Regions from separate parts of the Paraburkholderia caledonica genome, predicted to be linked through region 2. Evidence: riboswitches for the same ligand, from Rfam matches in the RefSeq annotation. Region 2 holds a riboswitch; the other holds the start of a gene.
What was found. Region 2 has a riboswitch for glycine ahead of H281_RS0114410 (D-amino acid dehydrogenase). Riboswitches for the same ligand answer to the same signal wherever they lie in the genome.
Positions count from the first base shown of each region.

Region 1: another riboswitch for glycine. It lies ahead of gcvT (glycine cleavage system aminomethyltransferase GcvT); the one in region 2 lies ahead of H281_RS0114410 (D-amino acid dehydrogenase).

Region 1 covers NZ_KB911036.1:575,525-591,227, forward strand. Annotated here, with positions in the region: gene H281_RS0112445 (branched-chain amino acid ABC transporter substrate-binding protein) at 1-530, shown strand, start outside; gene H281_RS0112450 (thiamine pyrophosphate-binding protein) at 630-2,348, opposite strand; gene H281_RS0112455 (L-serine ammonia-lyase) at 2,612-4,000, opposite strand; gene H281_RS0112460 (alginate lyase family protein) at 4,028-5,158, opposite strand; gene gcvP (aminomethyl-transferring glycine dehydrogenase) at 5,275-8,211, opposite strand; gene gcvH (glycine cleavage system protein GcvH) at 8,372-8,752, opposite strand; gene gcvT (glycine cleavage system aminomethyltransferase GcvT) at 8,831-9,949, opposite strand; glycine riboswitch at 10,030-10,182, opposite strand; glycine riboswitch at 10,225-10,324, opposite strand; gene H281_RS0112485 (hypothetical protein) at 10,406-10,756, opposite strand; gene H281_RS0112490 (oxidoreductase) at 10,939-11,988, opposite strand; gene H281_RS0112500 (UvrD-helicase domain-containing protein) at 12,395-14,503, shown strand; gene H281_RS0112505 (hypothetical protein) at 14,665-15,234, shown strand; gene H281_RS0112510 (c-type cytochrome) at 15,374-15,703, opposite strand, start outside.
Region 2 covers NZ_KB911037.1:369,946-385,648, reverse strand. Annotated here, with positions in the region: gene H281_RS0114425 (phosphoketolase family protein) at 1-1,581, shown strand, start outside; gene H281_RS0114420 (acetate/propionate family kinase) at 1,594-2,751, shown strand; gene H281_RS0114415 (BON domain-containing protein) at 2,773-3,051, opposite strand; gene H281_RS0114410 (D-amino acid dehydrogenase) at 3,116-4,327, opposite strand; glycine riboswitch at 4,496-4,588, opposite strand; gene H281_RS0114405 (lipocalin family protein) at 4,645-5,217, opposite strand; gene H281_RS0114400 (YceH family protein) at 5,422-6,123, shown strand; gene H281_RS0114395 (SLATT domain-containing protein) at 6,134-6,652, opposite strand; gene H281_RS0114390 (acyl-CoA dehydrogenase family protein) at 6,743-8,008, opposite strand; gene H281_RS0114385 (GNAT family N-acetyltransferase) at 8,379-9,533, shown strand; gene H281_RS36835 (hypothetical protein) at 9,493-9,663, opposite strand; gene H281_RS0114375 (UdgX family uracil-DNA binding protein) at 9,926-10,588, shown strand; gene H281_RS0114370 (DUF72 domain-containing protein) at 10,641-11,561, opposite strand; gene H281_RS0114365 (DUF6566 family protein) at 11,728-12,036, shown strand; gene H281_RS0114360 (hypothetical protein) at 12,036-12,521, shown strand; gene H281_RS0114355 (HD domain-containing phosphohydrolase) at 12,556-13,947, opposite strand; gene H281_RS0114350 (chemotaxis protein CheC) at 14,004-14,606, opposite strand; gene H281_RS0114345 (response regulator) at 14,599-14,967, opposite strand; gene H281_RS0114340 (ATP-binding protein) at 14,977-15,703, opposite strand, start outside.

The DNA.
Region 1 (15,703 bases), on a different contig from region 2:
ACAAGGCCGTGGACTTCAAGTCGATCCTGACCAAGCTGAAGGCAGCCAATCCGGACCTGATCTATTACGGTGGCGCGGATTCGCAAGCAGCACCCATGGTCAAGCAGATGAAGGCGCTCGGCATCAAGGCGCCGCTGATGGGCGGCGAAATGGTTCACACGCCGACGTTCATCCAGATCGCGGGTGACGCAGCGAACGGCACGGTGGCATCGCTCGCCGGCCTGCCGCTGGAAGAAATGCCGGGCGGCAAGGACTACGTCGCCAAGTACAAGAAGCGCTTCAACGAAGACGTGCAAACGTACTCGCCGTACGCTTACGACGGCGCAATGGCCATGTTCGCAGCAATGAAGAAGGCGAACTCGACGGACCCGGCCAAGTACCTGCCGGTGCTCGCCAAGACGTCGATGCCGGCTGTGACGTCGTCGAACCTCTCGTACGACGCCAAGGGCGATCTGAAGAACGGCGGCATCACGCTGTACAAGGTTGTCGACGGCAAGTGGACGACCCTGCAAAGCGTTGGCGGCAAGTAAGCCTTTCTTTGCAGATCGATCCGATCTTGAAGACCCCGCTTCGGCGGGGTTTTTTTTATGGGTTGTCGAAGAAGGCGCTTTTCCCTCGTACCGTTGCGCTTACTCCCCGCGCAGCTTCCTCCCCTGCTCCCGAATCTGCTCCAAAGTCGCGCCGGGCGTGCTCGCCTCCTGCGGCATACGGATCTCTATCACCGCCGCGCATTTCGCCTCCAATGAACGCTGTAACGCCGGCAGAAAATCTTCGGTGCGTTCAACGGTTTCGCCGTGCGCGCCGAACGATCGCGCGAATGCCGCGAAGTCCGGATTCGTGAGCCGGGTGCCGTGTACGCGATTCGGATAGTGCCGCTCCTGATGCATGCGGATCGTGCCGAAGTGACCGTTGTTCACGACGATGAACAGCACATGCAGGTCGTATTGCATCGCCGTCGCGAGTTCCTGCGCGGCCATCATGAAGCAGCCGTCGCCCGCCAGCGCGACCACCGCGCGTTGCGGATACAGCGACTTCGCCGCGATCGCGGCCGGCACGCCGTAGCCCATCGCGCCACTCGTAGGCGCAAGTTGAGAGCGGTATTGACGATACGAAAAGTGCCGATGCAACCACGTCGCGTAATTGCCGGCGCCGTTGGTCAGTATTGCGTCATCGGGAAGATGCGCGCGAAGTTGCTGGATCACTTCGCCCATTTGTACGTCGCCGGGAATCGGCCGAGGTTTGCGCCACTCGAGATACGCGCGATGCGCTTCTTCCGCCGCGCCCGCCCACGTCAGCGTGCGGGCAGAGGGTTCCAACGCTGCGAGCGCTGTCGCAAGTTCAGGCATGCCGGAGACGATGGGCAGATCGGCGGCATACACCCGCCCCAGCTCTTCCGCGCCTTGGTGCACGTGAACCAGTGTCTGCTTCGTCTTGGGAATGTCGAGCAACGTATAACCGTTCGTCGTGGCTTCGCCGAGGCGAGGACCCAGCGCGAGCAGCAGGTCGGCATCGCGGATACGCTGGGCCAGCGCCGGATTGATGCCCAGTCCCACATCGCCGGCATAGTTCGGATGCTCGTTGTCGAGCGTGTCCTGGAAGCGGAACGCAAGGCCGACAGGCAATTGCCAGTTCTCGACGAAGCGTTGCAAGTCCGCGCAGGCCGCGGGCGTCCAACCGCTTCCGCCTGCTATCACCATTGGCCGTTGCGAGCTCTCCAGCAATTCGCGCAGCTTGCCGATCTGCGCGGTCGACGGCGACGCGGCCACGCGCTGATATCGCGGCGCGCCCGGTACGGCGCCGCATGCATCGCTCAACACGTCTTCGGGCAAAGACAGCACCACGGGCCCCGGCCGACCGGAAGTCGCCGTGTAGAACGCATGACTCAGATATTCGGGAATGCGCTTCGGATCGTCGATCTGCGCGACCCACTTCGCCATCTGACCGAACATGCGCCGATAGTCGATCTCCTGGAAAGCCTCGCGATCGAGATGCTCGCGCGCGCACTGACCGATCAGCAGGATCATCGGCGTGGAGTCCTGAAACGCGGTGTGTACGCCAATCGATGCGTGCGTCGCACCCGGGCCTCGCGTGACGAGCGCGACGCCCGGGCGCCCGGTCAGCTTTCCGATCGCTTCCGCCATGTTCGCGGCCGCCGCTTCGTGACGGCAGACAATGGTCTGGATGCGCTCCGTTTCGTCGTGCAATGAATCGAGCACGGCGAGAAAACTCTCACCGGGCACGCAGAAGACACGTTCGACACCGTGTGTGAGCAAAGCGTCGACAACAAGGCGCGCGCCAGTGGTTCGAGCGGCGGCAGTATCGGAAACGGGAGCATTCGGCTGCGACATTGCGATGAGGCCTCCAGACAGTGCATGAGTGCGGTTGCGTCGGTATCGACTGCGTGATCGGCCGACCGGCGCCCCGACAGCTTACGCTGGGAGCGCACCCGGTGTCACGGCGCAGCGCAACGGGCGCTCACACAACGGGCGCGGCTAGCAAACATGCAAACGTGCAAACAAAAAACGCGGACCCTGGGGCCCGCGTCTCGTTCACTTCGCAACACGCCGCGTTGCCGATCAACGATCGGCAACGGACATCCTGCAGTCAAGCATCAACATTCGACGATATTCACCGCCAGACCGCCGCGCGACGTTTCCTTGTACTTCGTCTTCATATCCGCGCCGGTTTCGCGCATGGTCTTGATGACCGAATCGAGCGACACGTAATGACTGCCGTCGCCGCGCAGTGCCATGCGCGCCGCGTTGACGGCTTTCACCGACGCCATTGCATTGCGCTCGATGCACGGAATCTGCACCATGCCGCCGACCGGATCGCACGTCAGCCCGAGGTTGTGCTCCATGCCGATTTCCGCCGCGTTTTCGACCTGCTTCGGCGTGCCGCCCATCACGGCGGCGAGTGCGCCGGCAGCCATCGAGCAGGCGACGCCGACCTCGCCCTGGCAGCCGACTTCGGCGCCGGAAATCGACGCGTTCAACTTGTACAGAATGCCGATCGCAGCCGCCGTCATCAGGAAGTCGATCACGCCTTGCTGGTTCGAGCCGGGCATGAATCGCGTGTAGTAATGGAGCACCGCGGGAATGATGCCGGCGGCGCCGTTGGTGGGCGCGGTGACGACGCGGCCGCCGGCCGCGTTTTCTTCGTTGACCGCGATTGCGTAGAGATTGATCCAGTCGATCATCGACAGCGGATCGCGCAGCGCAAGCTCGGGGTTGCCCGATAGCGCTCGATACAGCTGCGGCGCGCGGCGCTTCACCTGAAACGGGCCGGGCAGGTTGCCGTCCGCGTCCGGATTGTTGATGCCGCAGCCTCGCGACACGCATGACTGCATCACGTCCCAGATTTTCAGAAGGCCTGCGCGGGTCTCTTCTTCGGTGTGCCAGACCCGCTCGTTTTCCCACATCAATTGCGCGATGCTTTTGCCGGTCGATCCGCACAGCGCGAGCAATTCGTTGCCGGTGCGAAACGAGTGCGGCAATTGGTCGACGGCGGCAAGAACCTTGGTATTCGGTGCGCCGGCCGTCACCACGAAGCCGCCGCCCACCGACAAATACGTCGATTCGCGCAGCGTCTCGCCTTGCACGTCGAACGCGCGCAGCTTGAGCCCGTTCGGATGTTCGGGCAGCGCTTGCCGGTAGAACGAGATGTGATCCTTTTGCACGAACGGCACTTCATGCGTGCCGAGCAGTGCAAGCTTGCGCGTGGTGCGCACGGCTTCTAGCCGTTGCGCGATCGTGTCGGGGTCGACCGTGTCGGGTGCGTCGCCCATCAGACCGAGCATTACGCCGCGATCCGTGCCGTGCCCTTTGCCTGTTGCGCCGAGCGACCCGTAAAGATCCGCTTTCACCGACGCGGTGTTCGGCAGCAGCCCATCGCGTTCGAGCCCTTGGGCGAACATCAGCGCCGCGCGCATCGGCCCGACCGTATGCGAACTTGACGGACCAATGCCGATTTTGAAGAGATCGAACACGCTGACTGCCATTACTGCTCCCTGCTGATGAAAGTTGGTTTAGCGCGCCGGCATCGGCAAACACACGGCGAGCCACGCGGGTGGCGTCGGCGCGAGCCGCAGCGCAATCGGCGTATAGCGTCCGTCGAGACGCGCCGCCAGATGAAACAGTTCCGTCGCGTTCTTCGGGTCCCACTGACCCGAGTAGCCGGGCAAGCCGGCTTCGCGACGTTTTGCGTCGAATGCGACGCTCGAATGCACGAATTCTTCATGCGTCTTGCTGCCCTCCGCGTACGGCGAGAGCCAGTTCAGCGCGGCTTGCAGCGACGCGCCGTTCGCGCCCTTCTCCGGCAGCCAGTTGCGGTTGTGGCGGCGGGCGGCGAGCGCGGCGGTGACGAGCGGCTGCAGATCGTAAGTGACATAGTGCAGCGCGTCACGTTCGCTGAAATCGATCGTGGAGCCGTCCGGCTCGATGTTGTCGCCAATATGCTCGGCAAAGAGACGCTGCGCCGCATTGATCATTTTGCGGTTGTCGAGCGTGAAAGCCGCCATGGCTATCAGTTTGATCCGGTGACTTTGCCAGTTGTTCCGGTAAGTGCCTTTCAAAGGACGCGGCTGGTCGTCGATGTCGGCGATGTAGCCGTTCGCGAGCTTCGTCAGAAACGCCATCGACGCGTTACGCGTTTTCACAGGCAGCGCACTCGCGGTCATGTCGTACGCGAGGATCAGCCCTTCGAAGTGCGTTTCGTCGATTGGATTGAAGCTCGGCTGATAGGTCGTGACCCACGCGTACAGCAAACGGTCGACGAGCTTCAGATACCGGTCGTCGCTGGTGGCGCGCCATGCGAGCGCCGCGTCCCGCAACAGGTCGAGATCCTTCTCGGCTTCGACGCTCTGATCGTAGATGCCCTCATGCGGCAGCGTGCCTTCCGTGTGCAGTTTGCCTAGCGCGTGAGGCTTGTCGTTCAGATGCGCGAGCACATTGCTCACCAATGCCTTGACGCCGGGATCGGCATTCGTGCGCTCGCTGGTTTGCCAGGCGGGCGCTGCGCAAAAATTCATTGCCGCCTGCGCATGGCGAAGCGGCAGCAACACGGCTGCGCCGGCAAGCAGGCATGCGTATGCGTGCCGCCACGTTGGGACTCGCGTTGCCCCGGCCGGGCTTTGCATCAATCGCACCTTTCGCACCATGCGAAACTCCTCGTTGGGCTGATTCGGTGTGTGATGTTAGCCGTTTGCAGCCTCCAGCGACAGAACCGCGCACCGCACGCTACGGGCTGCGGGCGGCGCGCGGCGACGGCCGGGTGTTACTCGTAATCCGCAACCGGCACGCACGAGCAGAACAGGTTGCGATCGCCATAGACGTTGTCCGCGCGGCCGACCGGCGGCCAGTACTTCTTCGCGATCAGCGTGGGCAGCGGATAGGCGGCGGTTTCGCGCGCGTACGCATGCTTCCACTCGTCCGCGATGACGACTGCAGCCGTGTGCGGGGCGTGCTTCAGCGGATTGTCTTCCCGGTCCGAGCGGCCTTCTTCCACAGCGCGAATTTCGTTACGGATCGCGATCATCGCTTCGATGAACCGGTCGAGTTCTTCCTTCGATTCCGATTCGGTCGGCTCGACCATCAGCGTGCCCGGCACCGGAAAGCTCATGGTGGGCGCATGGAAGCCGTAGTCGGCGAGGCGCTTCGCGACGTCGTCCACAGTGATGCCGCTGGTTTCCTTGATCGGACGCAGATCGAGAATGCACTCATGCGCGACGAGTCCGCCCGGGCCCGAATACAGCACCGGATAGTGCGGCGCGAGTTTCTTCGCGACGTAGTTCGCATTGAGGATCGCGGTCTCGGTCGCGGCGGTGAGGTTTTTCGCGCCCATCATCGCGATGTACATCCACGAGATCGGCAGGATCGACGCCGAGCCGTAAGGTGCGCCCGACACTGCGCCAATACCGTTGGGCGCGCGTTCGTAGCCCGACGAAATCTGGTTCGGCAGGAACGGCGCGAGATGCGCGCCGACCGCAACCGGACCGACGCCCGGTCCGCCGCCGCCGTGCGGAATGCAGAACGTCTTGTGCAGATTCAGGTGCGAGACGTCGCCGCCGAACTGGCCCGGCGCGGTCAAGCCGACCATCGCGTTCATGTTCGCGCCGTCCACATAGACCTGGCCGCCGCGCGCATGCACGATCTCGCAAATTTCGCGGACGTTCTGTTCGAACACGCCATGCGTGGACGGATACGTGATCATGATCGCCGCGAGCTTGTCGGCGTGCTGGTCGGCCTTCTTCTTCAGATCTTCGACATCGACGTTGCCTTGCGCGTCGCACGCGACGACCACGACCTGCATGCCGGCCATTTGCGCCGACGCCGGGTTCGTGCCGTGCGCCGAAGCGGGAATCAGGCAGACGTTGCGATGCGCTTCGCCGCGCGACGCGTGATATGCGTGGATGATCAACAGGCCGGCATATTCGCCCTGCGAGCCCGCATTCGGTTGCAGTGAAACCGCTGCGTAGCCGGTTGCGGCGACCAGCATTTCTTCGAGCTGATCGATCATTTCGCGATAGCCGACAGTTTGCTCAGCCGGTGCGAACGGATGAATCTGGCCGAACTCGGGCCACGTGACCGGCAGCATTTCCGACGTCGCGTTCAGCTTCATCGTGCACGAACCGAGCGGGATCATCGACCGGTCGAGCGCGAGATCCTTATCCGACAAGCTGCGCAGATAGCGCAGCATTTCCGTTTCCGAATGATGACGGTTAAATACGTGATGCGTGAGATACGCGCTCGTGCGTTCGAGCGCAGCCGGCACCGAGGCCGTGCTGGATGCCGTGATCGCGGCGTCGAGCGTGTCGACTTGCGGCGCGTCTTTCGCACCCGCGGCTTGAGCGAACACAGCCAGCAGATCGCCGAGATCGCGGCGCGATGTCGTTTCGTCGATCGACACACCGACTTGCGTGTCGCTCACGCGGCGCAGATTGATGCGCTTCGCTTTGGCCGCGTCGTGCAACGCTTGCGTGCGTGCGCCGGTGTCGAAAGTGAGCGTATCGAAGAACGTTTCGTTGACGAGCGTGTAGCCAAGCTGCTTCGCGCCTTCCGCGAGCAACGCGGCGATGCGGTTCACGCGCAACGCGATCGTCTTGAGACCGCGCGGGCCGTGGTACACCGCATACATGCTGGCCATGATCGCGAGCAGCGCTTGCGCCGTACATACGTTCGACGTCGCTTTCTCGCGACGAATGTGCTGTTCGCGCGTTTGCAGCGCGAGACGCAGCGCGGGATTGCCTTGCGCGTCGACGGTCACACCGACGAGACGGCCCGGCATCTGGCGCTTGAATTCGTCGCGCACGGCGAGGTAGGCCGCATGCGGGCCGCCGAAGCCGACCGGCACACCAAAGCGCTGCGTGTTGCCGACGGCCACGTCCGCGCCCCACTCGCCCGGCGGCGTAAGGACGGTCAGCGCGAGCAGGTCGGCGGCGACCACCACGTGGCCGCCCGCTGCGTGGATCGCCTCGGTCAGCGCGCGATAGTCCCGCACGTCGCCGTTCACGCCCGGATATTGCAGCAGCACGCCGAATGCATTTGCGTTCGCGGCTTCCGCTGCGGGGCCCACTTTCACTTCGATGCCGACCGGCGTGGCGCGCGTTTTCACCACTTCAATGGTTTGCGGCAGAACGTCGTCGGCGACGAAGAATACATTCGACTTCGGCTTGCCCACGCGTTGCAGCAGCGTCATTGCTTCGGCTGCGGCGGTGGCTTCGTCGAGCAGCGACGCGTTCGAGATCGCGAGACCTGTCAGATCGACGATCATTTGCTGGAAGTTCAGCAGCGCTTCGAGGCGGCCCTGCGAGATTTCCGGCTGATAAGGCGTGTACGCCGTGTACCACGCGGGATTCTCGAGCACGTTACGCAGGATCACCGTCGGCGTGTGGGCGTTGTAGTAACCCTGCCCGATGTACGAGCGGAACACCTGGTTCTTGTCCGCGAGTTCGCGCAGCGCGGCGAGCGCTTCTGCTTCGCTCTTAGGCTGTGCGAAGGGGCCGAGCGGCAGCGGTTCGGTGCGGCGGATCGTCTTTGGAATGACGGCGTCGATCAGCGCGGCGCGCGACGTGAAGCCCAAGGCTTCGAGCATCGCTTCCTGGTCGGCCGCATCCGGGCCGATATGCCGTTCAGCGAAGGCGTCATGCACTTCGAGCGCGGCGAGCGAGAGAGGAGTGCGGTTCATCAGACGATCCGGGTGTTCGAGCTTCATGGTGTTCCTGGCGGTGCGGCTGTCCGTGCTGGACCGTTCGAAACCTGGCGCTGTGCGCAAGGTCTCTTGGAGGAGCATCCCCAAAGGGATTTTCTTCAGGGCGCGGTCCCGTGTGTTTCACGAGGGACGCGCCGCACCTGTCGGGTTATATAAAAGTGAATCAGGCGCCGATCGACTTCGAGTACGCGTCGGCGTCGATCAAACGATCCTGCGCTGCGTCCGAGGCCGGCTTGATCTTGAAGAGCCAGCTTTCATACGGGGCGCTGTTGACCGAATCGGGCGTGTCGGCAACGGCGGTGTTCGCTTCAATGATTTCGCCGGAAACTGGCGCGTAAATGTCCGAAGCGGCTTTGACCGATTCGATCACGGCGACGGTATCGCCGGCCGTGACGGTCTTGCCCAGTTCCTGTACTTCGAAGAAGACGATGTCGCCGAGCGCTTCCTGCGCGTGGTCGGTGATGCCGACCGTCAGCGTGCCGTCCGCCTCGGTGCGGACCCACTCGTGCGATTCGGTGTATTTCAGATCGGCCGGGATGCTCATCGGATGCTCCTATGCGGTGTGATTCGATATGGACTAAAAACTGGGAAAAGGACGCACGCGCCGGCTGCTAACAATGGTTCAACTCACTGCGAGTACTTTGCCATTGCGCACGAACGGCAGTTTTACCACGCTTGCGGGCACGGATTTGTCACGAATCTGAACATGAACCGTGTCGCCCGGTTGCACGCCTTTCGGCACCCGCGCGAAGGCGATGGATTCCTGCATGGTCGGGGAGAAGGTGCCGCTGGTGATTTCGCCTTCGCCGTGCGGCGTGACGACCTTCTGATGCGCGCGCAGCACGCCTGCGGCCTTGCCGTTCTCCTTCAGCAGGATCAGACCGACGAACGCTGCGCGCGAGCCGTCCGATTCCAGCCGACTCCTGCCGACGAAGTCGCGCGCGGAAGTCAGGTCGACGGTCCACGCGAGGCCGGCGTCGAGCGGCGAGATGTTGTCGTCCATATCCTGGCCATACAGGTTCATGCCGGCTTCGAGACGCAGCGTGTCGCGCGCGCCGAGACCCGCCGGGCGCACGCCCTGTGCTTGCAGCGCGTTCCACAACGCGACGACGTGATCGGCCGGGACGATGATCTCGAAGCCGTCTTCGCCGGTGTACCCGGTGCGTGCAACGGTCAATTCGCCGAACGGTGTCGATTCGACGCGCGCGGCGTTAAAGGGCTTGAGTGTTTCGGTGGCAGAGCGGATGGCCGGTACGGTTTGCCAAACCTTCTCACGCGCGTTCGGACCTTGCACGGCGACGATCGCGAGATCGCGGCGCGGCGTGATGGTCAGACCGAAGCCGCCTTCGTTGAGCTGCTTGAACCACGCGATGTCTTTGTCGGCGGTGCCCGCGTTGACCACCACGCGGAAATGATCTTCGCCGAAGTAATAGACGATCAGGTCGTCGATGACGCCGCCGTCCGCGTTCAGCAGGCACGAGTACAGCGCGCGCCCAGGCGTTTGCAGCTTCGCGACGTTGTTGGCGAGCGCATGCTCGAAGAACCCGCGCACGCGTTCCCCGGTGAAGTCGATGACGCACATGTGCGAGACGTCGAACATGCCGGCGTCGGTACGCACCGCGCGGTGTTCGTCGATCTGCGAGCCGTAGTTGACGGGCATGTCCCAGCCGCCGAAATCGACCATGCGAGCGTTGAGCGCGCGATGGGTGGCGTTGAGCGGAGTGTGTTTGAGTTCGGTCATGGGGCCTCGGGCGTCTCGCGAAACAAAAAAGGCCATGCAGAGCCGCGCCTCGCGGCCTGCTGGCTGCGAGCGTGGTTCTGCATGGCCCCTCTGTCCTCGATACCTGAGAGATTGCGCTGCCGCGGCGACGTTGATTCGTCACGGCGGAACGCGCGCCCCTTCGGTGGGCAGCTTGCCGGATCTGCACGACATTGCGATGCAGACGGCTACTGCCGCTCTCCAGAGTGCGAAAAACGGCGCCTTGATGTTGCGTGTGTTACGTGGCGGCCGGTCTTTCGACGCGTTCGGTCCTTTTGCCTGAGAGTTTGCGGGTGTGCCCCTTCGGCGGCGCGGCCTGCGAAAATCAGCGGCCCGCGCGCTCTCCCGACGCGTGCGGCGAATGTACGCGAGGGCCGGAGGCTTGTCAAATGAACGGTTTATTCGCCGTCATTCGTCCTCGTTCGCCCTGATTCGTCCTTACTCTCCGATCGCATGCGCCGCGCCGTCCAGTTCCTGGTTCAGCACGCGCTGTTCGTCGGGGGATAAGCCGCCGCCATGTTGCCCGGCCATTTCGTGCGCCTCGCGCCGGATCACATCCAGCCGATGATGCAACGCATCGCCTTGCGGCGGCGGGTAATAGCCTTGATTGACGCGATTGTCGATACGGCGGCTCAGATTGTCGATGCGGCCGTCGACCTGATGCAGGCGTTTATCGGCGATCTGTTGCGGGCTTGGGCGCGGCGCCGGCTCGGTCTGCGGTGCTACCACACAGGCGGCGAGCGAACTCAGTAATGCGCATGCGGCGAGGGCGCGGATGGGACGTGACATGAACTCTCCGTGAAGTCGTTGTGGTTTTGCGGTGCTACAGGCGTAGCAACGGATCACGGCAGACGAGCGCTGACCCGGACGGCCCGCTCTTTTGTAACGTTATATTGCTTTCCGCTTTGTCAGCATTGCCGGCGCGGCACTTTGCGCCGCGCCGGCAACACCTGAATAGCCTGTACCGCCGTTCAACGAACCCGCTGGAACGGCAGGCGGACGCCTTCGTCGGAACTGCGCGCCGCCAGTTCGATGATGGTCATCACGTCGACGGCATCTTGCGGGCTCACCGGAAATTTCACGCCGTGCTGGATCGCCTCGGCGAGCGCGATGTAGAAGCCCGCATAGTCGCCATTGCGCGTCGGCAATTCGCGCTCCACTTCGCGGTCCCCCTCCAGCACGCGCAACGTGCCGGCGGCATTGCCCGCCGCGAAGCCCTCGTCGCCCGGACGCAAGCCGGCTTTCAACTGGTCTTCCTGCGTGTCGAGACCGTACTTCACGTAACTGCCGCGCGTGCCGTGAATGGCGAACCTCGGCGCGACGATCGCCGTCAGCGCGCTGGCGTGCAACACGACTTCGAACCCGCCGTAGCCCAACTGGATATGCACGTAGTCAGGCGCGCTCGCGTCATCGCGATGTGTGCGAACGGTCGCGGACACGGTCTGCGGCGCGCCGAACAACGCCAGAGCCTGGTCGATCAGGTGCGGTCCGAGATCGAACAGCAGCCCGCCGCCGCGCGACGCTTCCTCGCGCCAACGCTGACGCACTTCGGGCCGGAACCGGTCGAAATGCGATTCATAGTGCGTGAGGCGTCCCAACTCGCCGCTTGCGAGCAGATCGCGAACGGTCATGAAATCGCCGTCCCAGCGACGGTTGTGGAACGGCACGAACAGCTTGCCCCGCGCGAGTGCAATGTTGGCGAGCGTGCGAGCGTCGGCGGCGCTCAGCGTAACCGGCTTGTCGACTACCACATGCTTGCCTGCTTCGAGCGTACGGCGCGCGAGATCGAAGTGCGTGTCGTTCGGCGTGGCGATAACCACGCAGTCGATCTCCGGGAGCGCGAGCAACGCGTCGAGATCGGCCACCACTTTCGCGTGCGGATAGTCGGCGAGCGCGGTCTCGGGTCTGCCGGTCGCGATGGCGGCGACGCTGGCGCGGCCGCAGTGCTCGATCACCGGCGCATGAAACGTCGCGCCTGCGAATCCGTAACCCATCAATCCAATTTTCAGCGATGCGGACATGCGTGTCTTCCTGCAAAAACGGCGCGCCGCTTTGCCACCGCGGCGGCGGCGCGCAACGCCGTCATTGTGGCATGGCCGGGACCGGGATTGCGCCGGCAGGCCAGGTGCCGAAGCTCTGCCATTTTCCCCAAAGCGGTGGCCGCCGGTTGATCCGCGGGATTCGTCGAGCGAATCTATCCGCCGATTTCATCCGTGTTAACATCGCTCCTCTCGCGCCAACCGAGGCGCGCCGGGCGAGCCTCGCAACGCGTGGCATGCATTCCCTGAGCGCGCGCCGCGCGGCATGCGCCGGCTTCGCGACCGGCAATACTGCGCTGCGGCGCCTCAAGCGCCGCTATCAAACGGCGTGTTCGAGTGCTCCGTCTGAACAGCCGCTTTTCAACCCGCACTACCCCATCCACAGACGATGTCCGCAGGCCTGAATCCCGCTCAAAATGAAGCGGTCCGTTACCTTGACGGGCCGTGTCTCGTACTCGCCGGTGCAGGGAGCGGCAAGACGCGCGTGATCACGCAGAAAATCGCGCACCTGATCGAGGCAAAGGGCTTCGAGCCGCGCCACATCGCAGCGGTCACGTTCACGAATAAAGCCGCGGCGGAAATGCGCGAGCGCGTGGGAAAACTGCTCGAAGGCAAGACGCTGACCACGCCCGGCAAGGAAGGCCGCAAAGTGCCCGTCAATCAGTTGACGGTGTGCACGTTTCACTCGCTCGGCGTGCAGATTCTGCGGCAGGAAGCGGAACACGTCGGCCTCAAGCCGCAATTCTCGATCATGGATTCCGACGACTGCTTCGGCATGATCCAGGAGCAGGTTGGCTCGACGGACAAGGGCTTTATCCGCAAGATCCAGTCGATCATTTCGCTGTGGAAGAACGGGCTCATCATGCCCGAACAGGCGATCGCGATCGCCGCGAATGAAGACGAGCACCAGGCGGCGATCGTCTATCGCAACTATGTAGCGACGCTGCACGCGTACCAGGCGGTCGATTTCGACGATCTGATCCGCCTGCCGGCCGAACTCTTCGCGAGCAACGAGCAGGTGCGCGACCGCTGGCAAAACAAGCTGCGTTATCTGCTGATCGACGAGTATCAGGACACCAACGCCTGCCAGTATGAATTGCTCAAGCAACTGGCTGGCCCGCGCGCGGCATTCACGGCGGTGGGCGACGACGACCAGGCCATTTACGGCTGGCGCGGCGCGACGCTCGAGAACCTTGCACAGCTCGGCAAGGATTTCCCGAAGCTGCATGTGATCAAGCTCGAGCAGAACTATCGTTCGACCGTGCGCATTCTCACGGCGGCCAACAACGTGATCGCGAACAACCCGAAGCTCTTCGAAAAGAAGCTGTGGTCCGAGCACGGCATGGGGGATTCGATCACCGTCACGCCGTGCAACGACGAAGAGCACGAAGCCGAGTCCGTAGTGTTTCGTCTGTCCGCGCACAAGTTCGAGCGCCGTGCGAATTTTCGCGACTACGCAATTCTCTATCGCGGCAACTTCCAGGCGCGCATTTTCGAACAGGTGCTGCGCCGCGAGCGGATTCCGTATGTGCTGTCCGGCGGCCAGTCATTCTTCGATAAAGCCGAAATCAAGGACATTTGCGCGTATCTGCGGCTGATTGCGAACGCTAACGACGACCCCGCGTTCATCCGCGCGATCACCACGCCGCGTCGCGGTGTCGGTAACACGACGCTCGAAGCGCTCGGCTCGTTCGCGGGTCAAGCGAAGGTGTCGCTGTTCGAGGCGGTGTACATGGGCGGCATTGAAGCGCGACTGTCGCCGCGTCAGATCGAACCGATGCGCGTGTTCTGCGACTTCATGCAGCGCCTCACCGACCGCGCCGAAAAGGACGCGGCCGGCACGCTGCTCGACGAGTTGATGGACGCGATCCACTACGAAGCGTATCTATACGACGCATTCGACGAACGTCAGGCGCAATCCAAGTGGCAAAACGTCCTGGAGTTCATCGAATGGTTGAAGCGCAAGGGCACGAAGGCGGAGCCCCAAGGCTCGGATGAATCCGCTGGCTCGGGCAACCAGGAGGCAACCGGCTACGACACGGCGGACGGCTTTGGCGACACCGGCAAGAACCTGCTCGGCCTCATCCAGACGGTCGCGTTGATGTCGATGCTCGAAGGCCGCGAGGAAGACCCGGACGCGGTGCGGCTCTCAACCGTGCACGCGTCGAAAGGGCTCGAATATCCGCACGTGTTTCTGGTAGGCGTCGAAGAAGGAATCATGCCGCATAGAGGCGGCGCGGACGACGAGCCGATCGACGACGCGCGCATCGAGGAAGAGCGCCGTCTGATGTATGTCGCGATCACGCGCGCGCAACGCAGTCTGCATCTGAACTGGTGCAAAAAGCGCAAGCGCGCACGGGAGACGGTGGTTTGCGAGCCGTCGCGATTCATTCCCGAAATGCTGCTCGACGACGCGCCGCCGCCGACGCCCGAAGAGGCGCCGATGTCGCCGAAAGACCGGCTCGCGAGTCTCAAGGCGCTGCTGCAGAAGCCTTGAATGCCGTGGTTAGCGCGTGCGTGGCAAGACCCCGCTAACCTCAGGTGCTTCACCGGTTTTTGTGGAAAGGCGCGCTACAGTGGCGCGGCTGCTCGGTCGCATGGTCATGTACCTTCGCGTACCTTTGCGCACCTTCGAGCCTGCCAACTGGAGACCGCCGCATGACCTCGCCGACGCTCGCGCCATACATCCGCGCCCTCGAAGCCTACATCGACGCGAAAGACAACACGCGCGCGCAACGCATGCCGGATGCTTTCGCTTCCGACGCCGAGCTCACCATTTCTCTTGCGACGTCGACAATCACCTTCCCCGCGCGCACGGTCGGCTTGGACGCGATCACGAAGACGCTCGTCACCGATTTCGGCGCGACATACACGCGATGCCGCACGTATTACGTGTGCGACTCGCTGAAGGTGCGCGACGGTGTGATCGATGCGCTGCCGTGGCTCGTGGTGATGCGTGAACCGGCCGCCGGCGCATTGCGCGTGGGCCACGGCGTATATCGCTGGACTTTCGATGAGACGCCCGCTGTCAGCCGCTTTCATATTCACATCGCACGCATGGACGTCGTGCCCGATGCAGATGGCGCGTTGCTCGACGCGTTGCAGGAAGGCTTGAGTTATCCGTGGCTTCCGCCAGCGGAATTGCACGCGCGTTTCACCGAGCTTGCGCGCAGGACGCCGGCGCTCTCGTTTGTCGATGCCTTCGCTCGTCCCGTCGGCGAGCAATAAGGCGGCACGCGCGCAAGAGTCCGTCGAGTATAAAAAATCCCTGCCCGCGTGGTTGCGGTGCAGGGATTGAGTTGTCGGGCAAGCGGCGCGCAATTGTCTTGGCGCGCGACTAATGCGCGCTACTTCGTGTTACTTCCCGTCACTTCGCGGCACTGACCATGTAGTCGACGGCGGCCTTTACGTCGGCGTCCGAGGCGTTCGAGCCGCCTTTGGGCGGCATGGCGCCCTTGCCGTGCAGCGCATAGTTGTAGACGGTGTCCATCGGCTCTTTCAGGCGCGCCGCCCACGCTTCCTTGTCCCCGAACTTGGGCGCGTTGAGCACGCCGGCAGCATGACATGCCTGGCACACCTGCTGGTACAGGGCCTTGCCCGCTTGCGATGCATCCGCGCTTTGCGTGGCGCCCGATGCCGGAGCTGCAGCTTGCGGGACGCTCGCCATTGCCGCCACTGCGGCGGCGGCTTGTGCCGC
Region 2 (15,703 bases):
CAACATGCACGCGATAACAACGACCCGACGCGGCCGCGCTGGCCGATGATCGTGCTGCGCTCGCCGAAAGGCTGGACCGGTCCCAAGGAAGTCGACGGCCACAAGGTGGAAGGCTCATGGCGCGCGCATCAGGTGCCGATTGCCGATCCCGTGACGAACAGCAAGAGCCTCAAACTGGTGGAAGCCTGGCTGCGCAGTTATCAGCCTGAAGCGCTGTTCGACGCTTCCGGCCGCCTCGTCGAAGAATTGCGCGAACTCGCGCCGAAGGGCGCGCGCCGCATCAGCGCCAATCCGCATGCGAACGGCGGCGCGCTATGCAAGACGCTCGATATGCCCGCGTTTCGCGACTATGCGGTCGACGTGAAAAAGCCCGCGTCCGCATACACGTCGCCGACTCAGGTGCTGGGCGAGTTTCTGCGCGATGTCATGCGCAACAACATGACGAACTTCCGCGTGTTCGGGCCGGATGAAACCGCAAGCAACAAGCTGACTGCCATCTACGAAGCATCGGGCAAGACGTGGCTCGCGGCGGGCGACCCCGGCGACGCGGACGGCGGCGCGCTGTCGGCGGACGGCCGCGTGATGGAGATGCTCAGCGAACACACGCTGGAAGGCTGGTTCGAAGGTTACGTGCTGACAGGGCGGCATGGACTCTTCGCCACTTATGAAGCCTTCGTGCACGTGATCGATTCGATGTTCAACCAGCACGCGAAGTGGCTGGAAAAAGCGAAGCGCGAGTTGGCTTGGCGTCAGCCGGTGCCGTCGATCAACCTGCTGATCACGTCGCTCGTATGGCGCCAGGATCACAACGGTTTTACGCATCAGGACCCCGGTTTTCTCGACGTGGTGACGAACAAGAGCCCGGACGTGGTGCGAATCTACCTGCCGCCCGACGCGAACTGCCTGCTGAGCGTGGCCGATCACTGCCTGCGTTCGCGCGACTACGTGAACGTGATCGTGGCCGACAAGCAGCCGCACCTGCAGTATCTCGACATGGATGCAGCCGTTACGCATTGCACGAAGGGCATCGGCATCTGGGACTGGGCGTCGACCGATCAGGGTGCCGAGCCGGATGTGGTGATCGGCTGCGCGGGCGACATCGCGACGATGGAAGCGCTCGCCGCCGTGGAGATTCTCAAGGAGCGTTTCCCCGATCTGAAAATCCGTTTCGTCAACGTGGTCGATCTGTTCCGGCTGATGCCCGAGCATGCGCATCCGCATGGGCTGACGAACCGCGACTTCGATTCGCTGTTCACGACGAGCAAGCCGGTGATCTTCAATTTCCATTCGTACGCGTCGCTGGTTCACAAGCTGACCTACAACCGGACGAACCACGAGAACCTGCATGTGCACGGTTATCACGAGAAGGGCAACATCAACACGCCACTCGAACTCGCGATCATCAATCAGGTGGACCGTTTTTCGCTGGCTATCGACGTGATCGACCGCGTGCCGAAGCTGCGCGGTGTCGGCGACCATGCGAAGGAATGGTTGCGCGGCCAGATTATCGAGCATCTGAATTACGCGCATGCCGAGGGCATCGACAAGGAAGAAATCCGCAACTGGACGTGGAAAAGCTGAGCGAGGCCCGTTATGACCACTCAGGACGGCGCTTCGCCGCATACCATTCTCGTGCTGAACAGCGGATCGTCGTCGCTGAAGTTCGGGTTGTTCGAACATTCCGGCGACGACGAATCGCTGCTGCTCGAAGGCAGCGCACAAGGCATCGGCCGCCGCGACGGCCGCTTGCGGATCGCGGCTCCCGACGGGCGCGTGCTCGTCCAGGAGGAGCATGTGCTGGAGTCGCAAACCGACGCATTGCAAAAGCTTTCCACCGTGCTCGCCCAGCAACATCATGAGCAACCGACGGCGGTGGGCCACCGTGTGGTGCACGGCGGCCCGCACTTACGCTCGCATCAGCGGCTGACGCCGGAGGTCCGCCGCCGCTTGCAGGATGCAGTGCATTTCGCGCCGCTGCATATTCCGCCCGCGCTCGATCTGATCGATGAAGCGCAGAAGATTTTCGGCGGCGCGCAGCACTTCGCCTGCTTCGACACCGCTTTTCATGCGACGCTGCCTCCGCGTGCCGCGCAACTCGCGTTACCGCGGCGCTATTCGGAAGCCGGCGTGATTCGCTACGGATTTCACGGGCTGTCGTATGAATCGCTCGTCGCCCAGCTTGGCGCCACGTTGCCCGCGCGGGTGGTGTGCGCGCATCTCGGGAACGGTTCGAGCGTGTGCGCATTGCGCGACGGCCGCTCGGTCGATACGTCGATGGGCATGACGCCGACCGGCGGCGTGCCAATGGGAACGCGTTGCGGCGACCTCGACCCGGGCGTGCTGTTATATCTGATGCGGGTGGAGAAGCTAGACGCAAACGGGCTGGAAACGCTGCTGAACCGGCACAGCGGCCTGGCCGGTTACGCCGATGGCGAGAGCGACATGCAGGCGCTCGAACAACGCGCGGCGGCGGGCGACCCGCATGCGTCACTGGCGCTCGACGCGTTCGCGACCGCGGTGCGCAAAACCATTGGCGGATATGCGGCTTTGCTGGGCGGCATCGATCTGCTGGTGTTCACCGGCGGCATCGGCGAACACAGCGTGCAGATGCGCAAACGGATCTGCGAAGGGCTGTCGTTTCTCGGCCTTCATGAAGGCGACGCCTCGGGCAAGGTGAGGGTGCTTCATACCGAAGAAGAGAAGCAGATCGCGAGGCATTGCCGCGCGTTGCTGCGTGCCGATCGAGGTTGAGCCGGTTGGATCTTGGTCTGCTCACGGGTGCTTCACGACCAGTCGATCGCATACACCCGCGACGCCGAACAGGCGCGTCACGTCTTCGAGCGCCGCGATTCGCTGGGCGTTGTGTTCGAGTTCGCCGTTGAGCACGATGCGCCCGTTGCTGACTTCCACCGTGATCGTACGTTCAGGAACCGCGGCGTCCCATGCGAGCCGCCGCGTCGCCTCTTCGCCAATCTGCTCGTCGCTCAGACGCGCGCCGTCCGCGCCGTCGGGGACGGCGCTGTCCGGATTGGGAAAGCCCGAATGAGCCATGGTTTTCAAGGTCAAGACTCGGATTGCACAACACTAGCAGATGCCGCGTCTTCGTGGCGGCACGCTACTCAATCGCGCGCGCCACCGCCTGTGCCGTTGCGGCCGACAGCGTCCAGCCCAGATGGCCGTGCCCCGTGTTGTAGAACACGCCGCGCCGTTTTCCGCGCCCGACCTTGGGCAGCATGCTCGGCAGCATCGGCCGCAAGCCAGCCCACGGAATGACGCGCGCGGTCGATACCTCGGGGAAATGCCGCCGCGTCCAGTCTACTAGCGGAGCAATCCGGGCGGAGCGGATATCGCGATTGAAGCCGTTGATCTCCGCCGTGCCCGCGACGCGAAAACGGTCGGCGCCGAGCCGGCTTGTCACGATCTTCGCGCTGTCGTCGAGCAGGCTGACCCACGGTGCACGCTGCCTGCTCGTTGCATCGTCGAGACAAACGGTGATCGAATAGCCTTTGACCGGATACACGTTCACGTGATCGCCGAGCATCGCCGCAAAATCACGGCTTTTTACGCCGGCGCACACGACGATCCGCTCGAACCCGAAGCGCTGCGTCTCGCCTTCGAGGTGGGCAGTGAGCGAGAAGCGACCTTCGGCGGGTTGCTCGATCGACATGATTTCCGCATCGTAATGAAACTGCACGCCGTGGCGAACGCATGCATCGGCGAGACCGCGCGTGAACTTGTGGATGTCGCCTGTCGAATCGGACGGCGTGAAAAAGCCGCCGTAAAAATCGCCGTGCAGCGTGGGCTCGATGCGCTGCACTTCGCTCGCCGTCACCGCGCTGCGCTCGAGTCCGCCTTCGCGCAGCAGGTCATTCACCTTGGCCGCCGCGTCGAACTCCTTGCGCGTCTTGTAGACGTGCAGAATGCCGCGCCGTTCAAGATCGAAGTCGATACCCTCCTGTTCGGCGATCGAAAACAGATGCTCGCGCGCGGCGATGGCAAGCCGCACCGTTTCGACGGTGTTAGCGCGGTAGTGGGGAATCTGCCGCAGGAATTCGCCCATCCACGAATACTTGTGCCACGTGGGCACGGGATTGAGCAGCAGCGGGGCGTCGCGCATGAACATCCAGCGCAGGCCTTTCAGAACAGTGGCCATGCTATTCCACACTTCTGCATTGCTGGCGGACAGCTGGCCTCCGTTGGCGAACGAGGTTTCCATCGCTGCATAGCGGTGACGTTCGAACACGGTGACGTGGTGGCCGCATTGGGCGAGGGCGTGCGCGGTCGTGACGCCGGTAATGCCGGCGCCGATAATGGCGATTCGTGACATGACATGGTCCAGAGTAGTTGAGCATCACCGGGTTCGATTTCGTACGAAACCGGTGCCGATGCCCCATCTGTCCATGTACCTGAGAGTTTCTTCCCGCGCTGCGCGAAAGCGCTGTATGTGCGCGGGAATCCCCTTCGGTGGGCGCGCGCGGCGCCGCTCTCCAGATGTTCCTGCTGCGCGGTCCTTTTGCCTGAGAGTTTCCGGGGCGGTTGCTCCGTCGGCGTCGCCCTGGCTTCAGACGATCTCTCCCGCGCTGCTTTGCAGAACGCCACGACGATACCGGGCAAAATTTCTTCCGGCAAGTGTTTTCTGGCGCGTTACGTATGCTGCGTGATGCGCAACATCGACGTGTCGTAGCCAAGCGCACGCACTCGCTCGATCAACATGTCTTTCACACTGGCGACCGGTTTCGCTTCACGCGTCAGAATCCACAGGTAGCGTCCGCTCGGTTCGCCGACGATCGACCAGCTGTAGTCGTCGGCGTGATCCAGCACCCAGTAATTGCCGACGAAGAATGGGCCGAAGAACGACACCTTCAGCTTCGCGTTGTTCGATCCGGCTACCACCTTGGCGCGCCCCTTCGAGGCGTCGAGCGGGCCTTCAACGCCACCCTTGCGGCAACTGTTGGTCACGTCGATCAGGCCGTCTTCACGCGCGGCGTAGTCGGCGGTCACCGCCTCGCAGCCTTTTTCGAAGCGGTTTTCGTAGCGTGCCAGTTCGTACCAGCGGCCCAGATAGCGCCCGAGGTCGACCGGCTTGGCGGGCTCGGGCACGCTCGCATTGCCGCTCTTGCCGCCTGGGTTTAGCGCACAGGCGCCGAGCAGGCAAACGGCACCCACCGCGAGCGAGATAGCGCTCACGCGCAGGACCGACTGTGAACGCATTGGCATTAAACACTCCGTGTCGAGAAAGACGATGAGAAAGCAGGCCTCGTGCCCAGCGCCCGCTTACGCGCCGCAGTCCGTCGCGGCGATTCATACGTCGTCAAGGCGCGGGCCGTTTATCATAGTGCCCACCAGGAGAAAAGTGCCGCCTCGCAGAGCGATGGTAAGGCGTGTTATCCACGACCACACCGGCACATGCCGCTACATCAAATGAACTCGACTCCCGACGCTCCGTCCCGTCCTGCCATCCGCGCATTGACCCTGCTCGAGGGGCGCGTGCTTGGCGTGCTCGTCGAAAAACAGCACACGGTGCCCGACAGTTATCCGCTCTCGCTCAATGCGCTGACATTGGGCTGCAATCAGAAGACCGGCCGCTCGCCTGTCATGAACGCGACCGAGGCAGAAGTACTAACGGCGCTCGACGGTCTGAAACGGCTAAGCCTCGTGATGGAAGGCAGTAGCAGCCGTGTGCCGCGCTTCGAGCACAACATGAATCGCGTGCTCGGTCTGCCGAGCCAGTCCGCCGCGTTGCTGACCACATTGTTGCTTCGCGGCCCGCAGACGGCGGCGGAGTTGCGCCTGAACAGCGCGCGCTTGCATGGCTTTGCCGATATCTCGTCGGTCGAGGCGTTTCTCGACGAACTCGCCGCGAACGATCCGCCGCGTGTTGTCAAACTGCCTCGCACGCCTGGCGAGCGCGAAAACAGATGGATGCATCTGCTATGCGGCGAAGTGAACCTGAGCGAGTTCGCGCAGTCGGGCGGCGGCGAGGACGAAACCGTGCCGCTGTCCACGTTCGAAGCGGTGAAGGCCGAGCAGAAACGGCTTGCCGATCAGGTCAACCGTCTTCAGGGAGTGGTACGGCGCATGGCAGCCGAGCTAGGCATCGACGCGAACGATCTCGACGCCTGACGCCGGCCGCTCAGGTTTCGGCGCCGCGCCGCGGATCTGCGGATAACGCTCGCTGAGTACGGTAGAAGTTGCGCGGCGGCACATTGGGCGAGTCTTGTGCAAGCCGGTCGAGTTCGTCGCGAATCGCGGTCAGATAGTGGCCGTCGCGCGCGTCGGCGTCGCCCGCAAAAACCGATTCGAGCCGCCGCCGCACCGCGCCATAACGCGCGCCTGCGGCGCGATGTTTTTCTGCGCGCTCCGCATAACGCATATACGTCTGCAACGCCGACGACACCGCGGCGATCACGCTCACGAGGCCGACCAGAATCCTGATCTCCAGTGAGACCGCGTTCGTGTTCAGCGATGCAAACACCGCCGTGCCCACGAACGCAGCCAGCACGGTAACGAGCCAGCCCAGCTTACGATCACGTGCGGACAACAGATCGGCCATGTCGTAGTGGCTCATTTGCGATTCGCGCGCTCGCCGGATCCATTTCAGCAACAGTTGCTGTTCATCGACTGGCGGCTCATAGGCTGGCAGATTCTTCATGGGGCTCGTCAGGGCAGTTGCGTGCCGCGCGCCGCGCGCATGCACTGACGCTACTGTGCCACATGAAAGCGCGGCCTGGCGCGCTGCCGGTCATGCGGCCACGGCTGTCGGCCGGGCAACGGCGAAGCGCTCGTTGTGCGCTTTGCCATTCAGGTAGAAGTCGCCGATGGCGGCCTCGCGAATGATCGCCGGGTTGTGCGACGCGAGCACTCGCGCATTGCGCCAGTAGCGGTCGAAGCGCCGCGTTTCACTGGTCGCGGATGCGCCGCCTACTTCGAACAGCAGCGTGGCGGCCTGCAAGGTTTGCTCGATCGCGATCTGCTGCGCCTGAAAGGTCTGAATGTCGAGGCGAATGTAGGTGTCTTCGGTGGTGCGTCCTTCCTGTCGCGCGACCAATACTTCGTCGATGGCCCGCGCGAGCGACGCACTAACGCTTTGCGTCGAATAGGCGAGGCTCGCAAGCCGGCCGACCACGCGATGCACGAGCGGATTGTCGCGTGGACTCGATTCACCTGGGATACCGAAGGTTCTCGTCTTAGCCTGCGTAAAGGCCACTGCATCGCGCAGCGCGGCCCGGCTGATGCCAGCCAGATTCGCGACGTGCAGGGCCTGGTAGTACGAGGTGAGCACACTGTTGCGCCGCGGCGCCGACGCGTCGTAACGCCGGTACACGTTTTCTCGCGTGACAGGTACATGATTGAAGCGTGCGGTGCCGCTGCCCGTCAGACGCTGGCCAAAACCGTCCCAGTCGTCGATACGCTCGAGGCCCGGCGTGTCGGCGGCGACCAGCACGCGCACGTCGCTTTGTCCGTCGTACGCGGTCACGTCCACCCAATCCGCGTATAGCGTGCCCGTGGTGTAGTACTTCTCTCCGTCCAGATGCCACGCGCCGGCGGATTGCGTCAACCGCACACTGTTGTTCGTGCCGGCCGTGCGCTCGGCCACTGCGCCGCCGATTATCTGCCCTTGCGCGACGCGGGTGAGCCAGCGGTCGCATAGCGCGTCGTCGCCATATTCCAGCAGCGATTCGATGAAGCCGCCGTGCACGCGCAAAATCTGCGGCAGGTTCGAGTCGGCTTCGCCAAGGCGTGTGACGAGCGCGAGAAATTCGCTCAACGACACGCCTTCGCCCCCATATTGTTTGGGCACGCGCAGCTTCGTATAGCCGGCTTCACGCAGCCATTGCACGGGTTCGTAGGCTAGCTCGCGATGGCGTTCGCGGTGCACCGCGCCTTGCGCGATGCGTGCGAAGACAGGCGCGAAACGGCGGGTCAGCGCGTTGTCGTCGAAAAGCTGGGCGGCGTCGGCAATGCCGGCCGCAGAGGCCGGGTCGGCATGCGATGTGGGCGCGGACATGGATTCTCCGTAGTGAGGCGCGCAATGCGCAATCCGTCAACGGTACGGCATGACACGCGCCGCGAGCAACGAAGCATTTGGCCGATTCTTAGCAGCGGGAGAGAAATGGCTCGGTCGCATTCCTGCTGCATGGCCCGTATGGTCCGTACTGGTCCTGATGGTCCGCGTAGTCCCATGCTCGCGGCGCACTCACGACCCACGCAGCGTGCGGCCCCGCACACACGCTGTGAGGCGTGCGGTGCATGCTCGCAATACCAGCGATACCCGCCATACCTGCTTGAACCCGGGCGGCCGCTTGCGCCCGGTCCGTACAGCGCTCAGCAACACGGGTGCAAAAGCGCCAACCGTATCCTGCACTCTGTGAGACCGCATGAACGAGACCACGCATCGTACTCGGCGCTACGACATCATCACCGACGAAGCGCAATTCCGCGCGCTGCAGCCAGAATGGGACGCGCTGTGGACGCGCGCGCAAGGCTACTACTATCAATCGTTCAGTTACTGCTGGCTCGCATGGCAGCATGTGTCGAAGCCGCACGGACGCATGCTCAAATGCATCGTCTGCCGCGAAGACGGGCAGCTTGTCATGATCTGGCCGCTCGAAACAGTCAAGCGTGCGTTATGGACGTACCTCGTGCCGCTCGGACCCGAAGGCGGCGACTACACGAGCGTGCTGGTTACGGATGACGCATCGGCCCCGGCGTTGATCGAAGGCGCATGGAACATGGCGCGCCGGTGCTGTGGCGCGGACTTCATTCACATGCCGTATGTTCGCGAGACGCTCGATCTTCACAAGCTCGTGTCGCGCGAACGCCGGGTGCTGTTCTGCGAGCCTCACCAGGCGTCGGCTGCGCGATTGCGCGGGCAGGGCACGTGGGACGAGTATTGCCGGTCGCTTGGCACGCTATTCGGAAAACGACCGGGCGGCTTCGTCAAGCGTCTGTCGAAAGAAGGCACCGTGGCCGTGCGCGTCGTCGATCCGGCCGACGAGGGCGAGACCGCGTCGATCATCGAATGGATGTTCAACTGCAAGCGTAGTTGGAGCGACCGCGTCGGCAAACGCAGTGTGTGGCTCGACTCGCCGGAGTTCGAGCGCTTTCTAGGCAAGCTGATTTATTCGCCCGACGTGCCTTCGATGGCGCGCCTGATCGTCGTCACGCTGAACGAGGCACCGGTGGCGGGCATTATCGTGAGTCTCGGCAATCCTTGGGCAAGCGCGATTTTTGCCGGCTACGATCCCTACTATGGCAAATGCTGTCCCGGTCTGATCGCGGTCGAAGAATGCGTGAAGTGGGCGTTCAACAACGGCTGCGATCTTGACTTCGGCGTCGGCGCGGAGCGCTTCAAGGCCTATTGGGCGCGCGGCGAAGCGTCGACGGCATGGACCACGCAGATCGTCAACTCGCAGTGGGGATGGCTGGCGATTCGAGCACGCCGGCTCGCCCGCGCACTCGCGGCCCGCGCGAGCGGGCCGGCTCAAACCGCTACGACCGATCCCGATTCCGCGCTCGCGTCGCGCCGGTGATCACGGCGATACCGAGAAGAATCACGGCCACGATCGCGATCACGTGCTGCGCGACATGCAGCGCCGTCAAGCCCCACGCGACGCCGCCAATAAAAATGATCCATCCGACGAGGTAGATAAGCAGAGTCATCATTTCTCCTTGTAATTTTCGGCCGATGGCGCCGGTCGTCTGCGTTGCAGAATTTACCGTGCGCGCCGATGAGCCGCTGGCATCGCCTGACACGGCGGGCGGGTGTGCAGAAACGCTACCGCCGCCATGCGATCAGCGGGACTAACTCCAAGCACATTGCGCGCCTGCCCTCGGCGCAGTGCTCCCGCAGTGCTCCACCACGACCGGAATGCGGTTTGCTTCGCCACCGTGTCAGCAGCATACAAGCGCGATGCATTGAACCATGGTCACGACCAATCGAACAACCCGACGCACGCCGGCAGCCGAGGACGAAACATCGGCGCAGCCCGAAGTCGATCCCGACCAGCAGCCGGCGACGCTCGACGATTGCCGCCGCTGTCCGCTTTGGGCCAACGCCACGCAAGGCGTGCCCGGCGCCGGCCCGCGCCGCGCGCCGATCATGATGGTCGGCGAACAGCCCGGCGATAAGGAAGATCTGCAAGGCTTGCCCTTCGTCGGACCCGCCGGCGCATTACTCGATGACGCGCTCGTTGAGGCCGGCGTCGGCAGGAAAGAAGTCTATGTCACCAATGCGGTCAAGCATTTCAAGTGGACGCCTCGCGGCAAGCGCCGCATGCACAAAACGCCGGCGCAACGCGAAGTGGACGCATGCCGTTACTGGCTCGATCGGGAACTGGAGAGCGTGGGCGCTCACGTGATTGTCGCGTTGGGCGCGACCGCGTTGAGGGCCGTGCTCGAAGATCCCAAATCGCGCTTGCAGGATGCGATCGGCAAAGTGATCGAACATGGCGGCCGTTTGGTGATCGCAACGTATCACCCGTCGTTTGCACTGCGTGCGCCCGATCCCGAGACGCGACACCGCGCCTATGCGGCGATTGTCGCCGCGCTACAGGACGCGAGGAAACTCTCGCAGCGGCACAGGTAGACGGGCGCCGGCAGGGTCTGGCCGCGCCATGTCGCCCTGACGACGCCGCCCGTCACGCGGCCTTCATTCCGTCGCCCTGGTGTGCGTGCAGGCCCAGGCGCTCCATCAACCGTTGCGCGTCGAAGGGCGCATTCGTCTTCGCGTCGTTGTCGAAATAGCAGTACACGTCGCGCGTTGCCGCGCGTGGCGGCTGCAGATCCGGTGCGGCGAGGCGGGCATCGGCGGGCTGAGTGCCGCGGCTCCACGACTCGATTCTCCGCGCCCACCGTTCAAGCGATGCATCCGAGTATTCGCCCGAATATTTGGTTTCGGTGCCATGCAGCCGGATATAGACGAAACCCGCGCTCAGGTCTTCGAACTGCGGCCATGCTTCGGTCGAATCCGACACGACGAGCGCGACCTTATGACGGCGAAGCAGCTTGATGAACGCAGGGTCGACGAAGCTCTCATGACGCACTTCCACCGCATGACGCAGTTTGCGCTTGCGGTCGATTTCCAGGTACGGCGTCTTGACACGCTGATCGTGCTGCTGCGCGAGCGACAGCGCCGCTTCCGTGTCGCGAGGCAACAGCGTCAGGAAACGCTCCATGTGCTGCGGATCGAAACGCAACGAGGGCGGAAATTGCCACAGTATCGGCCCGAGCTTGTCTTTCAGCGCGAGCAGTCCTTGCGCGAAAAAATTCGCGCACGCGACGGTTGCCGTTTCGTCGCGAAACCGCAAAAGATGAGTCAGATAACGCGCGCCTTTCACGCTGAAAACAAAACCCGGCGGGGTTTCGTCGTACCAGTGCTGCCAACTGTCGAGCGATTGCAGGCTGTAGTGCGTGCCATTGATCTCGATCGTCTGCATCAGTCCTGACGCGTACCGCAATTCGGTGGCCTGTTTCAGCCCTTCGGGATAGAAGGTGCCGCGCCATCCTTTATAGCGCCAGCCGGAAATGCCTATGAGAACCTCGCCTGTGGTGCTTTTCACGTCAATACTCGAAGGGTCTTGGGTCTGGACTTGAGTCTGCCGAATACGGGCGAGCAACGGTCGTGCCATCGCGCGGCACATGCGTTGCTGCATAGACATACTGAGCAGCACATTTGGCGATACCGTGCAGCTCGAACAAGGCTGGCACACACACTCGGAGGCACGCATGGATGGCACCGGTTCCCGGAGCACGGACATCGAGACGCAAAGCGACGGCACCCTGCGCGTGACGCATCGCGGCGTGCAGATCGTCGTCAGTGCGAAGCAGAACGATCGCGGCGCATGGGTCGCGCAAATCGGCGCGTCCGTCGACGGAAAGCCGTTTGCATTACCCGATGTCGAACCGGTCACACCAGAATGGACGACACAAGCCGAGGCACTGCGCGACGGGGTCGAGCGCGGCTGCTACCTCGTCGATCGAAGCAGCGCCGGTCGCGGCCTTGAAGACTCCGCGTACGGATCGGGAGAAAGCTGATGAACCGCCTTGCCAATCTCGTATGCCGCGCGACGGTGTCGGGCACCGCGGCGGGCAGCGCCGCCGCCGTCACGGCAGCCGCACGCGCCACCAACGACGGCAGCACGCCGTACGCGCCGCTGAACGCGGTCACTCATTGCTTGTGGCCGCGCCGCGCGTTCACTGAAACCGGCTTAAGTGCGAGGTTCACGCTTACGGGTCTGACGATTCATCAGGCGTCGGCTATCTTCTGGGGCGTGCTGTTCGAAGGACTGCTCGATCATTGGCAATGCCACGTTAATCGCAAACCTCGCGTCGTGGAAGTCGCCGCTACTGCTGCGACCACGGCGGCCATTGCCTATGCCGTCGACTACCACGCGGTGCCGAGCCGGCTCACGCCCGGATTCGAGGCGCATCTGTCGAAACGCTCGATGTTTTACGTGTACGCCGCGCTCGCTGTGGGCTTTGCCGCCGCCGCGCTGTGCCGCGGAAGTCGCGACGAATGAGTTGATATTCGCTGCACCGCACGGCGGGGCGCACTCACGCGGCTTGCGCCTTGCGTGCATCGGTCGCGCGTTCGACGAGAATCACGAAAGGCTCACCCTCGTGTATTTCAAAGCGCCGGATTTGCGCGACCTGCTCGGCGGAAAGTACTTTGCCTTTTGTCATCAGCAGCGTGCCGCGCGACGTGCGCAGATCGTCGGCGAGTTTCATCCCTTCCTTCAGATTCGAGGCATCCACGCGGTCGGGCACGCCTTCGGGCGTCAATTCGGCATGCTGCATCAGCAACTCGATGTACTTCTCCGCAATCGCGGGGTCGTAGCGAATACCCGTCTGCGCGCGCACTGTGGAAATGATCTGCGCGTCGCTCATCTTTTGCGGTGCAATTACGCCGATGCGCAAGTCTTCGGCGTCGCGCGCCAAAGCAAGCACGCGCGCGCCCAACGGAATCAATCCGCCGACGAGGCCATCGGGCGTACCGCGTCCATCGTAACGCTCGTACTGGTGGCGGATCATGGTTTGCACTGTGCTCAATTGCGAAACAGGCGTGAGCGCCATCTGGCCATGCAGCGGATGAAGCTGGTACAGCTTCGCTTCCTGCGGTTGCAGCTTCGCGATCGGCGTTTTCAGCAACGCGTCGGGCAGAAATAGCTTGCCGATACCGTGCAGCAAGCCCGCCATGAGCAGTTCGTTGCACGCGTAGTCGCTCAGGCCGAGCGCCGCGCCGATCTGCCTCGCGGTCTCCCCGATTCGTGCCGAATGGCCGGGCAGGCCGCAGCGCATTTCGACCATGTTCGCGCACACCTTCACCATCGTCAGGAAGTTGCTTTTCAGGTCGTGCTCGGCACCTTCGAGAAACATGACGGTCTGGCGGATCTCTTCAGTGCGCGCGTGAACCTCGCGTTCGAGCTCCATGTTGAACGACGACAGCTTGTCGTTCTGCTCCTGCAACAGCAACGTTAACCGCTCGGCCTTGCGTTGCAAAGCGAGTTGTTCCAGCGCGCGCTGAACCGTCAACAGCAGATCCTGATCGTCCCAGGGCTTGTGCAGATAGTGATAGACATGACCTTCGTTGACAGCGCGCACGACCGCCTCGACCTCTGAATAGCCGGTAAGCAGGATGCGGATCGTATCTGGCGCAACGGCTCGCGAGCGCGACAGGAATTCGGCGCCGTCCATGTTCGGCATGCGCATGTCGGAGATGATCACGTCCACCTGCGCGGATTCGAGCAGGGTAAGCGCTTCCGCGCCGCTGTTAGCGCTGAGCACCTCGTATTTGAGCGGCCGCAGCAAGCGTTTGAGTGACGAAATCACGCCGGGCTCGTCGTCCACCAGCAACAGCGTGGGCACGGGCGAGGTGCCGGCATTAAGAGCTTGAATGCACGGGTCGGCGGGGATCGTCGAATTGCCGGTTGCCTGTAGGTCAGACATGGTCATCCTCATCGATTATTTTCGCGTCGCAGCGCGCGTTGCATCATTAGCCCGAACTACAGCGCTTCGAGAAAGTGGTCGAGCGCTTCCATCATTCCGCGAATGGCCGCATCCGGCAGCAGCAGCACCATGCGCGCGCCGAAGCCGCCTTCCTCCATCGTGAAGTGAATCTCCAGCAACAGCGCCATCTGCCACCGGCCGCCAGGCACCAGTCCGCCTTGCTTGGTCCCGGAAGGCGGCAACAACGTGGGTTGCGAGAAGCAGATATGCCACCCCAGCTGCTCGAAGACGCTTCGCACACATGCGCCGACCAGCAGGTTCGTGATGTCGCACAGCACTTCAACCTGCGTGTCGGGGTCGCCGGCGTCATGTCCCATCAGTTGCCGCAGTTCGCGCTGACCGTCTTTGCCGACGAGCACGATCGCTTCGCCGGATATGTCGGACTGGAACGCCTGGCGCACGGGCGGCAGTTCGCCGTCGCCCTGTGGGCTCAGCAAGACGCGCAACTGGTCGACGCCGACGAGCCGGATATCAGGCACCGCAAGCGTAACGAACGCGCCGAGCAGTTGTGCCAGCGCAGCGGCGGCCTTGCCCATGCCGACGTTGCAGATTTCCTGCAACGCGTCGCGCTGGTCTTCGTTCAGAGTCTGTTCATTCATGGAGACCGTACTCCGCGAGAATCGGCCGGATCGCCTCGGGCGATACCGGCTTGGCAACAAAGCCGATCGCGCCGAGCGCCTTTGCGCGCTCGACAGCGCCGGACTGCACGTCCGCCGACACGACGATCACGAATGTGTCGAGTCCTTCGTGCTGGATCGCTTCGAGCACCTGGAAGCCGTTCATTACCGGCATGGTCAGATCGAGAAACATCACCGCGGCCTTGCCCGCGCGATAAAGGTCGAGGGCGGCCGCTCCATCGGATGCCTGAGTAATTTCGATGTCCCAGCCCTCGGGCAGCGAGCGGATCAAGAGCTTGCGGGCGAGCGTCGAATCGTCGACTACGAGGACGGGCAATGGCATGGAATCACCTCACGTGGCTGCCGGTAACTGCGCTGTCGGCGCGATTTGCTCCACCGGACCGGTTTGCGCAAGCACATCGGGATTGGCGGCTTCTTCGCGCAAGGCGCCATCGACCGGCAGCGTCACGCGAAACGTTGTGCCCCGGCCTACGGTGCTGGCCACCGAAATCGTGCCGCGATGCGCGTTGACGATTCCATAGGTCACCGATAAACCGAGGCCGGTCCCCTGACCAACGGGCTTCGTCGTAAAGAACGGGTCGAAGATTCGTTTCAGGTGCTCGGGCGGAATTCCGCATCCCGCGTCGGCAACTTCGAACCACACGCGTGACGCATCGGCTGGATCGACGCCGGTGCGTACCGTGATCGTGCCGAGCGGCGCGCCGTGCTGCTCGTGATTGCTGCCGTAGGCCTGCGCGGCGTTCACCACGAGATTGAGCACCACCTGGCTGATCTGCGAGGGGATGCAGTGCACGAGCGGAATCTGCGCATAGTCGCGGACGAGATGCGCGCAGTACTTCACTTCGTTATGGACGATGTTCAGCGTCGATTCGATGCAGCGGTGAATGTCGGCGCGTTCCCACACATGCGTGCTGTCGATGCGCGAGAAGTCGCGCAGATCGACCACTATCGTGCGCACGCGTGCGAGTCCTTCTCTCGACTCCTGTACGAGCGTCGGCGCATCGCCGAGCAAATAGTCGAGGTCCGCCTGTTCCGCGAGTGCGCGCATATCGTTCTTC